3 regions of the Paenibacillus sp. PastF-3 genome follow, and region 3 is predicted to be linked to each of the others. Evidence: riboswitches for the same ligand, from Rfam matches in the RefSeq annotation. Region 3 holds a riboswitch; each other region holds the start of a gene.
The links. Region 3 has a riboswitch for cobalamin ahead of metE (5-methyltetrahydropteroyltriglutamate--homocysteine S-methyltransferase). Riboswitches for the same ligand answer to the same signal wherever they lie in the genome.
Positions count from the first base shown of each region.

Region 1: another riboswitch for cobalamin. It lies ahead of M2444_RS13365 (anaerobic ribonucleoside triphosphate reductase); the one in region 3 lies ahead of metE (5-methyltetrahydropteroyltriglutamate--homocysteine S-methyltransferase).
Region 2: another riboswitch for cobalamin. It lies ahead of M2444_RS32835 (S-layer homology domain-containing protein); the one in region 3 lies ahead of metE (5-methyltetrahydropteroyltriglutamate--homocysteine S-methyltransferase).

Region 1 is NZ_JARXWM010000005.1:380,182-384,940, forward strand. It holds gene M2444_RS13355 (ribonucleoside-diphosphate reductase subunit alpha) at 1-317, opposite strand, end outside; gene nrdG (anaerobic ribonucleoside-triphosphate reductase activating protein) at 373-888, opposite strand; gene M2444_RS13365 (anaerobic ribonucleoside triphosphate reductase) at 885-2,870, opposite strand; cobalamin riboswitch at 3,088-3,320, opposite strand; gene M2444_RS13370 (MTH1187 family thiamine-binding protein) at 3,697-4,005, shown strand; tRNA gene M2444_RS13375 (tRNA-Thr) at 4,100-4,171, shown strand; gene M2444_RS13380 (YjcZ family sporulation protein) at 4,377-4,508, shown strand.
Region 2 is NZ_JARXWM010000033.1:1,539-6,297, forward strand. It holds gene M2444_RS32825 (cellulase family glycosylhydrolase) at 1-1,358, opposite strand, end outside; gene M2444_RS32830 (hypothetical protein) at 1,578-2,156, shown strand; cobalamin riboswitch at 2,247-2,447, shown strand; gene M2444_RS32835 (S-layer homology domain-containing protein) at 2,713-4,759, shown strand, end outside.
Region 3 is NZ_JARXWM010000003.1:172,409-177,167, reverse strand. It holds gene M2444_RS08060 (DedA family protein) at 1-78, shown strand, start outside; gene M2444_RS08055 (undecaprenyl-diphosphate phosphatase) at 128-988, shown strand; cobalamin riboswitch at 1,282-1,486, shown strand; gene metE (5-methyltetrahydropteroyltriglutamate--homocysteine S-methyltransferase) at 1,743-4,043, shown strand; gene M2444_RS08045 (DUF1540 domain-containing protein) at 4,182-4,334, opposite strand; gene M2444_RS08040 (hypothetical protein) at 4,709-4,759, shown strand, end outside.

The sequences.
Region 1 (4,759 bases), on a different contig from region 3:
TAAGGCTCTTCTGGATAAGCTTTATAGCGGCGGTGAACGGCTGCTTTTTTATAAAGGGTAGTCAGAAGGGCACGGGCAGCTGCAAACTTCCAAGTAGGCTCTTCTTTTGTTACAAGTTCTAGGGCACTCATAGTGAAGGCGTTGCTAACTTCTTCTCCGCTTACGGAGTCACGGCGCAGTTTGGAAATTACTCCCCGCAGCAATGTTTCTTTATTTAGTTGATCAAGACCCTCCAAGATACGGTCGGCGTATATGGAAAGGCGTTTCTCATCAAAAGCCAGTTGGCGATTATCTGGTTTAACTACGAATTGTGGCATGGTTATTTCATCCCTTCTTATTTTGGATTAATTTTGAATATCAAAAATTGATATATTATAGCGCAGTAGGCTGCCACAGAAAGACCTCCGAGCCGTTCATACTGGCCGGAATGTCGATTATGCGTTGGTTAGAGCTTCCTCGGTAAGGAAGTGTAGTATCTTTTAATTCTTCTATAAAACGTCCATCTATTAATACCTGACACTGTGTAAGTAGATTCCACTCCGGAGAACCGGGAAGGGCGTTTAGTTCCTCATACGTATACCCACTGTAAATCCAGATGGGGAAGCCTGGGAGCACGGCGCGAAGCTCATGAATGAACCCAAGTACCTCTTCTGCCGAGAAAAAAGGATCGCCGCCTGCTAGTGTTAAACCATCCAGCAATGGGTTAGCGGCGATTTCTGCAATGATTTCATGTTGACGTTCTAAGGTGAAAACTTCTCCATATTTAAAATTCCATGTCTCGGGATTAAAGCATCCCGGGCAACGATGGCGGCAGCCGCTGATGAAGAGGACGGCCCGCATGCCCTCTCCCTCGTTAATCGACTCCGGATAGTATCCGCAAATATTCATAGATGCTTAACACGATCCCGTACTTCGGCTTGTTTGGCGGCGTTGAAGCGGGTCTGATAGTCGCCAGTTAAATAACCTGTAACTCTGCGCAAACGACGGATGTGCACGTCATTCTCATGTGCGTTGCAGGAAGGACAGTTTGTCCCAATTACGCCTTCGTATCCGCAGCTTGAGCAGCGGTCAATCGGATGGTTAATGCTGAAGTAGCTGACCTGTTGTTCTAGTGCGTATTTAATGATTTTGATAAAAGCGGTTGGATTGCTGCGGGCATTACCGTTTAATTCGACATAAGAAATAGCCCCGGCATTGCAGTATTCATGGAAAGGAGCTTCCAAGCTGATCTTCTGAGCAGCGCCTAGATCATAGTATACAGGGATGTGGAAAGAGTTCGTATAATACTCACGGTCAGTTACGCCTGGAATAGAACCCAGTACCTTACGATCAATCTTGGTGAATTTACCGGACAGACCCTCGGCTGGTGTTGCGAACAAGGTGATGTTTAGATTCAGTTCTTCACTTTTCCGGTCGCAATACTCCCGCATATGACGTACGATAGCCACAGCCTTGGCATGGACTTCCATATCCTCGCCATGGTGTTTGCCGTACATGGCTTTCATGCATTCCGCCATACCGATGAAGCCGAGCGACAGACTACCATGCTTCAGCAGTTCACCTACAGAGTCTTCAGGAGCGAGGGTTTCGCCGCCTTCCCAGACGCCTTCTCGCATCATGAAATCGGATGCTTTAGCTTTTTGCGCGCTTTGGATGCAGAACCTATGAAGAAGTCCTTCCAGCGCAATGTCCATATAGTGATTTAGATCCTCATAGAAGCCAGCTTCGTCTGCGACGGTACGCCGGCCTGTTACTGTGCCGTGTGCCAGACCGAGCCGAACCAGATTCAGTGTATTAAAGGAAAGGTTGCCCTTCCCGGAGCAATGATTACGCCCAAAACGGTCACCGAGCACTCGAGTGCGGCAGCCCATTGTAGCAAATTCCGTATCAGGATCACTTGGATCATAATACTGCAAGTTGAGCGGAGCGTCTAGATTAGCAAAGTTCGGATACAGTCTGCGTGCAGAACATTCCGCTGCTTTTAGGAACAATTCATAGTTAGGATCGCCTTGCTGTTGGTTGATTCCTTGCTTGCATTTGAAGATTTGAATAGGGAATACAGGTGTTTCTCCGCTGCCAAGCCCGTTCATCGTTGCTGTTAGCAGGGAACTGATTACAAGCTGACCTTCTGGTGAAGTACAAGTACCATAATTGATACTGGTAAACGGAATTTGCCCGCCGGATCGGCTGGACATGGTATTGAGATTATGTACCATACTTTCAGCCGCTTGCAGGGTTTCGATTTCAGTTTCTTTCAGTGCATAACGGAACGATTTCGGATATACCTCGGCCAGATCGGTCCGGCTCATTGTGATCTCGCCCAAAGATTCATTAGCTTGTCCCTCATCAAAATAATCCAGACCCTTGCGGAACAGCTTAGCGAAGGATTTGGTTACATAAGGTGCCAGATCATAGTCGAGTTTATTGGCGGATACGCCGCCATATTGAGCATTTTGCTGGGATTGAAAAATGATTGCTACTAGTGACATAGCTGTCATTATGGAGTTCGGAGGACGAACACTGCCGTTACCGGTGTTGAAGCCTTCTCGGAGAAGCTTATCAAACGGGATAAAAATGCAGTTAGTCGTTCCGATTGCGTATTGATCCAGATCATGCACATAGACGACATTGTCATCAATGGCTTGCACCAGCTGCGGCGGCATCGTAAAGTTACGGGCGTACCATTTTGAATATTCACTGCCGAACTTGCTCATTTTACCGGAGAAACTCTCTCCGTTCAAATTGGCATTCTCGCGCAGCAAGTCCAAATCCCGGCTGTCGATAATATCGCGTCCTAAATCAATGAGCTCTTCTAAAAGAACTTCCCGTGCATTTGTTGTACCGTTAAATTGTCTCTCCAACAACGTCATTGTATAGCTCTCCTCTCAGTCTATCGTCCTATCATTAAGAAGTGGGGCCGCATAAGCGGCCGTATATTCATTGTGATCTCATAAAAAAAGCATCCCCTAGCGAGGATGGCTGAAAATGCCCGATGCGTTATGTAAATATCCACACAGATATTTGTAGTGGTCTCTAAGAAGATGACCGCATGCGGACACCGCTCCTGTTCCTCGCAGGCACTCATAGTTGGTGTCGTCGAAACAGGCAGGTCTCCTGGCTTCCGTAGGACCTCTCAGCGCCTTCCCAAGGGGTTCTTACCCTCAGTGGCTTCTGCCAGGAGATCTGCCCATCTTTAGCTTCTAAAAGCTTGTAAAGGGCATCCGGTTACAGTGGCGGGACCGCAGCGGATTTTCACCGTACTTCCCTATTAAGCTCTAATTCCGATTAAGGATCAAAGCGCCTGTCTCCACTATATTTTGTTGTCGTTAGATAAAAATAACCCAAGATGTTGTGTTTGTAAACAGTTTTTTAGAAAACCCGCGCGGGGAGCGGGTTCTTCAAAAGTACTCCACAAATGATCCACAGGCTGTCCATAAGTAATCCACAATTGATCCACAGGCATATGAAAAATGATTCATAAATTGTCCGAAAAGATGCCACAAAGAGTCCATAAATGTAGTGCAGACGACCCTAGAATTCACGTAAGAAAAAATACCCGTGGCGAAAGTCATATTTCGAAGAATTTTTTGGGGAAAGAAGAAGGGGCATAATAAAGCTGAGATCATTTGTGGGAGAGCGGTGGAGTTGTTACAATAGAAGGAGACACATACTTTAAAATTCCGAGGAGGTATTCCCATGCCTATTGCTGAAGTAACCGTTATTCCGATTGGAACAGGTAGTACGAGCCTTAGCAGCTATGTTGCGGATATGCAGCGAGTGCTGAAGACGGTAGAAGGGATTACTTATGAGCTTACATCCATGGGTACAATTATCGAAGGGCCTCTTCAGCGTATTTTTGCTGCAGTCGAGGCGCTGCACGAGTCTCCTTTTGCCGCAGGTGCAGAGCGTGTCTCTACCTCACTTAAAATAGACGACCGCCGAGATAAACCCTCCACTAGCCGTGGAAAGCTGGAATCTGTGGAGCGTAAACTACAGGTGGAATAGCAGTTCGGGAGAGTAGGGAAATAGAGAAAATAGGCTTGCGTTTCTAGGTGAAAGTTGTATAATATTTTTTGTTTGACAGAAAAATCAGCTTTAAGCTGGTGTAGCTCAGGGGTAGAGCAACGCACTCGTAATGCGTAGGCCGGGGGTTCAATTCCCTTCACCAGCATATCTAAGAATTGCGCATGGCACGGCTTCCGGGATTTCGGGACCGTGCCATTTGTCTTGAAATCATCTATTTTCTAACATTCTTCTAACCTTTGCCTACGGTAGGGGCTTTAAATGGATAGATATCTAATTACCTATTTACCCAAGCACTATAGTGTGGATTTCATAAGCTAAGATGAACTTAAATACAAAGGAGAAAATTTAAAATGAGCGAAAATATTGCTGGCTTTGGTGGTGTCGGATATGGTGGCGGTATCGGAGGAGCCTTTACATCTACCGGTGCAATCTTGGTACTGTTTATCCTCCTTGTAATTATTTCTAAGACTATCTTGCTATAAAATGAGAAGGATGTTTTGCTTGGAAGCTTGAGGGTGTGCTTCCACAGAGTTATATCAGCCTTAATCTGGTGTAGCCCAGGGGTTCAATTTCCTTCACCAGCATATCTAAGAATGGAATAACGGCGCGGTTTTCGGGGATCCCCGAACCGCGCCGTTTGTCTTGAAATCACCTATCTTCTAACATCCATCTAACCTTTACTCAAGTAAAATGAGGGATCAGTCGTAATCCTGACCTCTTTGCACGTTTCAAG
Region 2 (4,759 bases), on a different contig from region 3:
TTCAGCGTTAACACGGCATTTTCACCGTATTTTTGGGAAGCTGTGAGTTTTTTGAGTTGGCTGGCTTTGAGTGTGAGTTCCTCGCCATTCAAGGTGTAATCTTTTCCCTTTATTAGATACTTCCCATTTGCACTAATCGTGGTTAGCTTATTGCCGTTTAGGTTCAGCTTCACCTTGGTGTCTTTGATCGTTGCACCTTTTTTTAGATAGACCAGATCGCTCTCGGTGCTCGAGGAACGTTCTTTCAGACCAGACATTAATACGTTGTGGAGTTCGGAATCGGACCACTTATACGTTTTGCGGTTGAAATGTTGCCCATTATCCCAGAGCATGGAGGTCATTTTCTTTTCTTTTAAATAATAGGTAAGGTACTCGAAGAATTTCAGCTTCTCGCCTTGTTCAATCACACCTGTATCCTTATCGAAGCCTAGCAGTCCAAACTCACCAACGATAACAGGGATTCCTTTGGCTACGAATGTGTTGTAAACGTTATCAAAAGTTTGGATGATATCGTTTTTTGTATCTTTTTCAAACGTGGTGTAACCAGCGATATTCACACTGAACGGCCAGAAGCCGTAGTAGTGAACGGTCGCGATTATGTTCGGATCGTTAAGAGCTGTAATCGTCTTGTAAAGCTGATCCATTCTAGGTTGGGTAGGAGAAGTCTCTAATGAAGGCAGCACTAGCGGACGGACATCATTCTTTCCACCTGAGTTTCGAACGATCTGATGGAAAGAATTGTTGAGCTCTGTAAGCATCTGTTCCATCTTCACTTCATCCGTACTTCCGCCATCCGTGAAACGAGGTTCATTAATGCTTTCGAACATCAGCTTATCGGATTTATCCTTGAAGCGGTCCGCAATTTGAGTCCATGCTGCGTTATAACGCGCGAGCGTTTCATCATGCTTCTCTTCCATATGACTTACCCATAACCAGGAGTCGTGATGGACGTTAATCATTACATAAAGCTTGGCGTCCAGCGCCCAGCCGACAACTTCTTCGACACGGTTGAGGTAAGCTTGATCAATGGTATAGTTCGGTGCTTCACCTATGTGTGAATCCCAAGTGATGGGAATCCGGATACTTTTGTAGCCTTGTGCGGCGATTTTCTTAATCAGTTCTTGGGTCACACGCGGATTGCCCCAGGAGGTTTCATCCTCACCTGTAGCATCTAGCGTATTGCCAAGGTTCCATCCGGGCTGCATATCGTCTACATAGGATTGGATCTTACTCTTTGGTGCTGGCTTAGCTTGTTGCTCGTCCTTAGTGGCAGCGGCGGCAATGGATGAGAACAAAGAAAGCAGAAGAGCGGTGACAAGGGTCAATGATAAGAAGTGTTTCTGGATTCGAGTAGTCATTGAATTCTCCTTTGTAAGATCATTTTTGAGGATGCTTAAACCGGACCTTCATTACTACTTTGGTGCTTAGATGATCATATACACCTCCATTAATTTGTTGTAAACGATTACCAAATACCCTAACATAGAATAATTTCAACGAGTACCTTACTAATTTGTGGTAAATTCATATATGAATTAGTGATTTGCAGTGATTCCAAAGTTATGGAGGGCAATCCAGTGAGCAGATTTCATTACATAGGCTCGGCTACAGAGCTTCCGTTAGGAGAAAGAGGCAGTGTACTGTCAGCAAAGACATATAATGAAGTGAAAAATTCCCCAGAGTATAAGAATCAAAGAGAGGCTTTACGCCTGCAAGGCATAATTCCTTTAGATGACATCGCAGATCTGTCTCATTTAAGAGATGAGGACTGTCTTGTATACGACTCGGAAGAAGATGCAGCGGGTATTTTTATAGAGGAACTTGGGTATTGGAACGATGAGATTCGCAAGCATTTTCGGAGTCCATATGTATACCGGATTTCACCGAATTGGGGCGGCTTCTCTGTATCCCCTAAGCTAAAAGATACGCTACCAGGATCGTATGATGCCTCACTCAAGTGTTGTCGGGAGTTATTTAGGCTTATGACAGATTATGGGGTATCTGGTGCCGAGTTTGAGCTTTATACTTGTTGGGCTGAGGAAGAAGGGCTCCTACGAAATAAAAAGTATGATCGAATCTTTGATTTGGCCTCTTTGTCACTGGAGGAGGGCTTTGAGCTGAGAGAAAAAGAGTATATTGTGGTTAAAATGATTTGATATTCAATAGGATTATCGCTAACTACTCGTTATACAAAAAACAAATATTGCATGACAAAAGCATCTATATTAGATATGATGGAGCATGAAAAATTAATATTAGCAATAGGTGCCAATTATGAATGTTTCGGAAATGCAATCATAGATTGGTTAAATGGAAAGCGGGTGTGAGTCCCGCGCGGTCCCGCCGCTGTGAAAGAGGAGTCCTTGCAAGGTACCACTGGGAAACTGGGAAGGTAGCAAGGGTGATGATACTTGAGCCAGAATATCTGCCTGTTTCTGATACACCATTAAACTCTACGAGCGATAGAGGGGTGTTTGATATAGTATATGCCTGCTATTATTGCGGTTCACTATCTTAAACCTCTTGACGTTATGTTGAGTGGTTTTTTTGTAGTGCTAAAAATATAAGAAAGTATAAGTTTAGCACCTATACTCTATGTCTTATATTTCTCGCTAAACGCATAACGTCCTTATAAGGACGCCGAGGGCGTTATGCTTGGAAAGTTTATTCTGTTTTTTTATCATAGGAAGAGAAGGGAAGGGTTATGGAAACATGAAGAAAAATAAGTTTTTAGCTTGGTTACTCATTGTAGCTGTATTTATCACGACGTTCTCTACAAGCGTAATCCCGGCTCATGCGAATGAAGCAATTGCCGATAGTGCAGTTGTAACAACAGAGGTTAATCAAGCTCTAGTAGAGCAGATTAATGCGTTAGTACAAGAGCCAGATACAGAGAAGCCTACGATATTAATAGAAGGTATACAAGATAAACAAGAAGTATCCAGTAAAGATTTAAGCTTCAAAGTAGTGGTTACAGACAATGTCTATAAAGACATTATCCCAGTAGTAAAGCTGAACCAAGTCGTTCTGTCAGCTACTAATGGTGAGTACAAAGCCTCTCTTAACCCAGGTAGTAACGTAATCGCAGTAACGGCTGTAGATGGCGCTGGGAACAAAGCAGATAATGTAACCTATCAGGTTACTTATAAAATCACTGCCAAAGAACAGTTAGATAAAAGCTTGGCTTACATCGTTAACACTGTAAAGAATCCGTCATTTGGAACAGGTAGCGGAGAATGGTCGATTCTTTCTCTAGCACGTGCGAACTATAAAGTACCAAGTGGTTATTATGATCTCTATTACAACAATGTAGCTACGAAAATAACATCGATTATCAAAGAGGATGGAAAACTCGACGCCAATAAAAGCACAGAGAATTCCAGAGCAATTCTAGGACTGACCTCTATCGGAAAAGATATCACGAATGTTGCAGGTCATGATCTAAGAAATGCACTCGCTGATTATCAATATATTCAGAAGCAAGGGCTTAATGGTCCCATATTTGCTCTGATTGCACTAGATAGTCATGACTACGGAATTCCAGTATTATTCCCTGATCCTGATGAGAAGGGAGTTATATATCAAAGCACAAGAGAAAACCTGGTTCAGTACATCTTAGATAGAGAAGTTAAAAAAGGTGCAGCAGATGCCGGGGGCTGGGCTTTAGGTGTAACCAAAGCAGACGTCGATATGACCGGGATGGCGATGCAAGCACTTGCGCCTTATTACGCAACGAATCCTAATGTAAAAGCTGCCGTGGATCGGGCGATTGCATGGTTATCGAGTGTACAAAATGCTCAAGGTGGATTTACAAGCTGGGGAAGCACAAGCAGTGAGAGCATCGCACAGATTGTTGTTGCCTTAACTGGCGTAGGCGTAGATCCGCACAGTGACCCTAAGTTTATTAAAGAAGGAAATTCACTTATAGATGCTTTACTTAGCTTCTCTGGGCCGGATGGTGGATTCAAGCATATTCTCACCGGAAAAGTAGACGCTATGGCTACGGATCAAGGCACATATGCACTCGTATCCTATGATCGTCTAATCAATAATAGCAACCGTCTCTATGACATGAATGATGTTCAATTAGAGCAGCCGGAAGTACCGACTCCAGATGTAGCCAAGCAGCATTTGGATAAGAGCCTTGCCTATCTTGTTAAAACCGTAACGAATCCGACTTATTTCGGAGAGTGGTCCATTCTTTCTTTAGCACGTGCAAACTACGATGTGCCTAATGATTATTATGATCTCTATTACAACAATATAGCTACGAAAGTAGCAGCCTTAATAAAGGATGGAAAAATCGATACTACGGCAAGTACAGAGTATTCCAGATTGATTTTAGGACTTACCTCTATTGGAAAAGATATCACGAATGTCGCGGGGTATGATCTGAGAAAAACGCTTGCTGATTATCAATACATTCAGAAGCAAGGAAATAATGGTCCTATATTTGCTCTAATTGCGCTAGATAGTCATAACTATGATATTCCAGTAGCGCCAGCAGGTAAAGTTCAAACCACAAGAGAAAACCTGATTCAGTATATTTTAGATAATGAGATTAAAAAAGGTACAGTAGAAGCCGGTGGTTGGGCATTAGGTACGGCGAAAGCCGATGTCGATATGACGGCTATGGCAATACAAGCACTTGCACCTTATTACGCAAAGGATTCTAATGTAAAAGCTGCCGTAGATCGGGCCATTGCATGGTTATCGAGTAATCAAAATAATGATGGTAGTTATACAAGCTGGGGAAGCA
Region 3 (4,759 bases):
CTTCTTGCAGGTGGAGTAGTGATCCTGGGATATTTGTTCTTCCGCAAGCGCAGCCGGAAAATGAACACCGAAGGTTGAGCCGAGAAGGACTTATAGATAAAAGTTATGATTAAAAGGAGGAGAACAAATGGAGCTATTAACGATTATTAAAGCTATTATTTTGGGAATTGTTGAAGGATTGACTGAATTTGCTCCGGTATCCTCCACGGGTCATATGATTATTGTTGATGATATGTGGTTAAAATCGACAGAGTTATTTGGGCAATATACGGCCAATACGTTCAAAGTGGTTATACAGCTGGGGTCAATATTAGCAGTTGTAGTTATTTTTAGAAATAGGTTCATTGAATTGTTGGGCTTAAAGCGCTTCAGCCGCAAGCAGTTGGATCCTGTAACCGAGCAACAACCACAGCTTGAAAAAGGCGGCCACCTTAAGCTTACACAGGTGCTTGTAGGCTTAGTGCCAGCAGGCGTGCTGGGGGTTCTGTTTAATGATTATATTGACGAACATTTATTCTCTACATCTACCGTGTTAATCGGTCTAGTAGTCGGTGCTGTATTAATGATTATTGCGGATCTATTCGGACCTAAGAAGATTCAAACGGAGAGTGTCGATCAGATTACATATAAGCAGGCGCTAGGTGTTGGTCTGGTCCAGTGCTTCTCCTTGTGGCCGGGATTTTCACGTTCCGGGTCGACGATTTCTGGTGGTGTTCTTCTGGGTATGAGTCATCGCGCTGCTGCTGATTTCACGTTTATTATGGCTGTTCCAATCATGGCAGGCGCCAGTTTACTCTCACTGATGAAGAACTGGCAATATTTCACCATCGATGCCCTGCCGTTCTTCATTGCAGGCTTTATCAGTGCCTTTGTGTTTGCGCTATTATCGATGCGTTTCTTCTTGAAATTGATCAACCGGATTAAGCTTTTACCATTTGCTATATATCGCATAGTACTTGCTGCAGTAGTATATTTCGTGTTTTTCTAAATCCGTTATAAGGAATCGATATAACCAAAGCCCCCGTCATCTATTGCAGATGACGGGGGCTTTCACGTATGATGACATCAGATTAAGACACTCACTTTATTGATGATAAGGATAAAGTAAAAGTTTCACTTTATTCTTATTATTCTCGCATAAACGTCTTACCGTCCTTAAAAAGGACGCCGAAGACGTTTTAGCGATTAAATGATAAGAAAGTATAAGTTTCACACAATACTTTCTTATTATTCTCGCATAAACGCTTACCGTCCTTAAAAGGACGCCAATGGCGTTTTAGCTTGAAAATAACGGAGACAGGTGCTTGCCGGAATTAGTAATTCGGTAGGCTTAAAAGGGAAGTTCGGTTCGAAGCCGATGCGGTCCCGCCACTGTAACGGAAGAGTCCATAGCAACATATGTCACTGGCAATTTACTACTGCTGGGAAGACTGCTAAGGATGCTGACACCGCTAGCCAGGAGACCTGCCTGTTTCAACAGCACTGCTTCACCTACGGAGGATAGGAAGGTGTTAGACGTTAACCATAGGTATATTATGGGCGTCTTTCCCTTTGACTTTTTTTAGGGAAAGGCGCTTTTTTTAAAAATATAAGAAAGTATAAGTTTTGCACCTATACTTTATGTCTTATATTTCTCGCTAAAATGCTTACCGTCCTTACAAGGACGCCGAAGGCGTTTATGCTTATAGGAATGCAAGTGATATCAAGTCCAAAATAAGAAAATGGAGAAGGGGAGCTGCAAAGTGACGAACAAAGTAAAAGTAAGTAATCTTGGCTATCCAAGAATCGGAAAAAACCGCGAGTGGAAGAAAACGTTGGAAGCCTTCTGGGCGGGGAAAATAAATGAGGAAGAATTCCGTACTGAAATGACAGGCATTCAGCTTCAGCATTTGAAGACTCAGCAGGAGGCAGGAATTGATTTCATTCCGGTAAATGATTTTACATTCTACGATCATGTGCTGGATACAGCTGTTATGTTCGGGATCGTACCTCCACGTTATGCGTATGACGGTGGCGACATTGGACTTGATCTTTATTTTGCGATGGCTAGAGGAAATGCTGAGGCTACCGCTTGTGAGATGACTAAATGGTTCAATACGAACTATCATTACATCGTTCCAGAGATTGGTGCACAAACGCCGCGTCTGACCGAGAACAAACCACTGGAAGCTTATCGTTTTGCCAAGTCCCAAGGGGGAATTGAGGGTAAACCTGTAGTTTTAGGCCTTTATACATTCCTTAAGTTGTCAAAAGGTTTTGCATCTGCGGATATTGCGAAGATTGCTGCTCGGTTTCTTCCGGTTTACATTCAGCTGTTGCAGGAACTGAAGCAAGAAGGAGTATGCTGGGTACAGATGGATGAACCAGCAATTGTTACAGGAATAAATGAGTCAGAATTATCCTTACTTCACTCGATTTACACAGAAATTGCTGAATCCGTGCCTGGTTTAAATATTATTCTGCAGACTTACTTTGAAGCTGCTGAACCGCTGGAGGCATTGTTCAAACTTCCGGTACAAGGTTTAGGTCTTGATTTTGTCCATGATGGCGGGACGAACCTGGCATCGATTGAACGTCTTGGCTGGCCTGAGGATAAGTGGCTGGGAGCGGGTATTATTGACGGACGCAACATCTGGCGCTCGGATCTGGATGCTAAGCTGCAGCTAATCGAGAAGCTGAGTGTACATGTACCGCTTGATCGTCTTATTCTACAGCCTTCTTGCAGTTTGCTGCATGTTCCGGTTACTGTTCAGGGTGAGGCGAAGCTGAAGACAACCGTCAAGGCTGCATTAGCCTTTGCTGATGAGAAGCTTAGTGAGCTTGGCCTGCTTGCTGCAGCCTTAGAGGGTACAGGAGAAGCTGCTGCTGCGTTGACAGCCAGTCGCGAAGCCCTTACTGCCTTCCGTTCGCTTCCTGAACGCGGCCGTAAGGATGTTGCGGAGCAAGTTCTTGGACTTGCAGATTTACCGGACCAACGCAGTCTACCGTTTGCTGAGCGCCTGAAGGTGCAGCAGGAGAAATGGCAGCTGCCACTTCTGCCAACGACAACGATCGGAAGCTTTCCACAGACCGTAGAAGTACGTCAGGCAAGGTTGAAATGGCGTAAAGGGGTATGGAATCAAGAGCGCTATGATGGGTTCGTACGTGAGCAGATCGCGGATGCAATTACCTTCCAAGAAAAACTAGGTCTGGATGTACTCGTGCACGGTGAGTTCGAAAGAACGGATATGGTGGAGTTTTTCGGGGAGAAGCTAGATGGTTACTTATTTACTAGTAATGGCTGGGTTCAATCCTATGGATCTCGCTGCGTGAAGCCACCGGTTATTTATGCGGATATAGCTTTTATTCAGCCTATGACTGTGAAAGAGAGCGTTTATGCTCAGTCGTTAACTGCCCTTCCTGTTAAAGGTATGTTGACTGGTCCTGTTACAATCCTCAATTGGTCTTTCGTACGTGATGACCTTAGTCGGGAAGCAGTAGCCAATCAAATTGCCTTAGCGCTCCGTCATGAAGTTAAAGCTTTGGAGGATGCAGGCATAGAGATGATTCAAGTAGATGAACCGGCTATCCGTGAAGGGCTTCCTTTGAAGGCTGAAGATCATGAGGCATACTTGAATTGGGCGGTGAAGTCGTTCCGTATCGCAACGAATCATGTGAAGGCTACAACACAAATTCATACCCACATGTGCTATAGCGAATTCAATGACATGATCGACTCCATTTCCGCGATGGATGCGGATGTCATCTCTATAGAAACTTCCCGTAGCCATGGGGAATTGATCGTTAGCTTTGAAGAACAGGAATATGATAAGGGAATCGGTCTTGGTGTATATGACATCCATAGTCCACGGGTTCCTGCTGTAGAAGAAATGACAGCTGCTATTGATCGTGCGCTGCGGGTGCTCGACCCTGAACAGTTCTGGATTAATCCGGATTGCGGCCTTAAGACACGTGGCTGGCAGGAGACGGAAGATGCACTTCGTAACATGGTAAAGGCTGCTGCTATTGCAAGAGAAAAGGCAGGAGTTAGTGCCTCCAAATAGCATTAGAGATATACAATAAATCATAGCCGGGGAATTTCTCCCTGGCTTTTTATTTCAGCCACTTGATAATAATTCTCATTCTTGATAGAATGAGAAAAGAAAAGAAGGAACCGTGGAGGGTCCCTTCAAATTATCACCTTATTTGCTTTCGAAAGTCTTGCAATCTGTTTCTTCTGCACGTGTAGGTTCTTGGGAGCTGTGGAAAGCTACAAAGATAGAATCAGCACTGCATTTGTTCTCTTCTGCCCAGTGGGTGCAGGAGTTAACTTCGCAAATTACGTCTTTTGCCATGAGGGTTCACCTCCCCTTCTTAGTAATAGACAGCATTATTAACAAAGAACTACTCTGTTCAACAAGGTGGAGCTTGTCCGAACAGAACCGCGCCCTACCCTCATTCATTATGAATTGAGGGTATTTGGTATTTTCTGTGTAGCTAGACGAGGTTATTGTACCAAATAAAGCGTTTGTAAGCAAATGGGTTATTCAATCACAGAAATATGACAAAGTTATACAAATAAATATAAAAAATTACAAAATACATTTCTCATTAACATACCAAAAAATACAAAATAATCCTAATTATCTATATAATTTTAAAAAATATCTGGTAATATTTTCGATAGGGAACGGCCGATCCTAATCTGAAATATTGGAGGATGAAATTGATGAAAAAGTTCTTACTATTCCCTTTTGCCTTAATGCTAATCTTGTGTTTA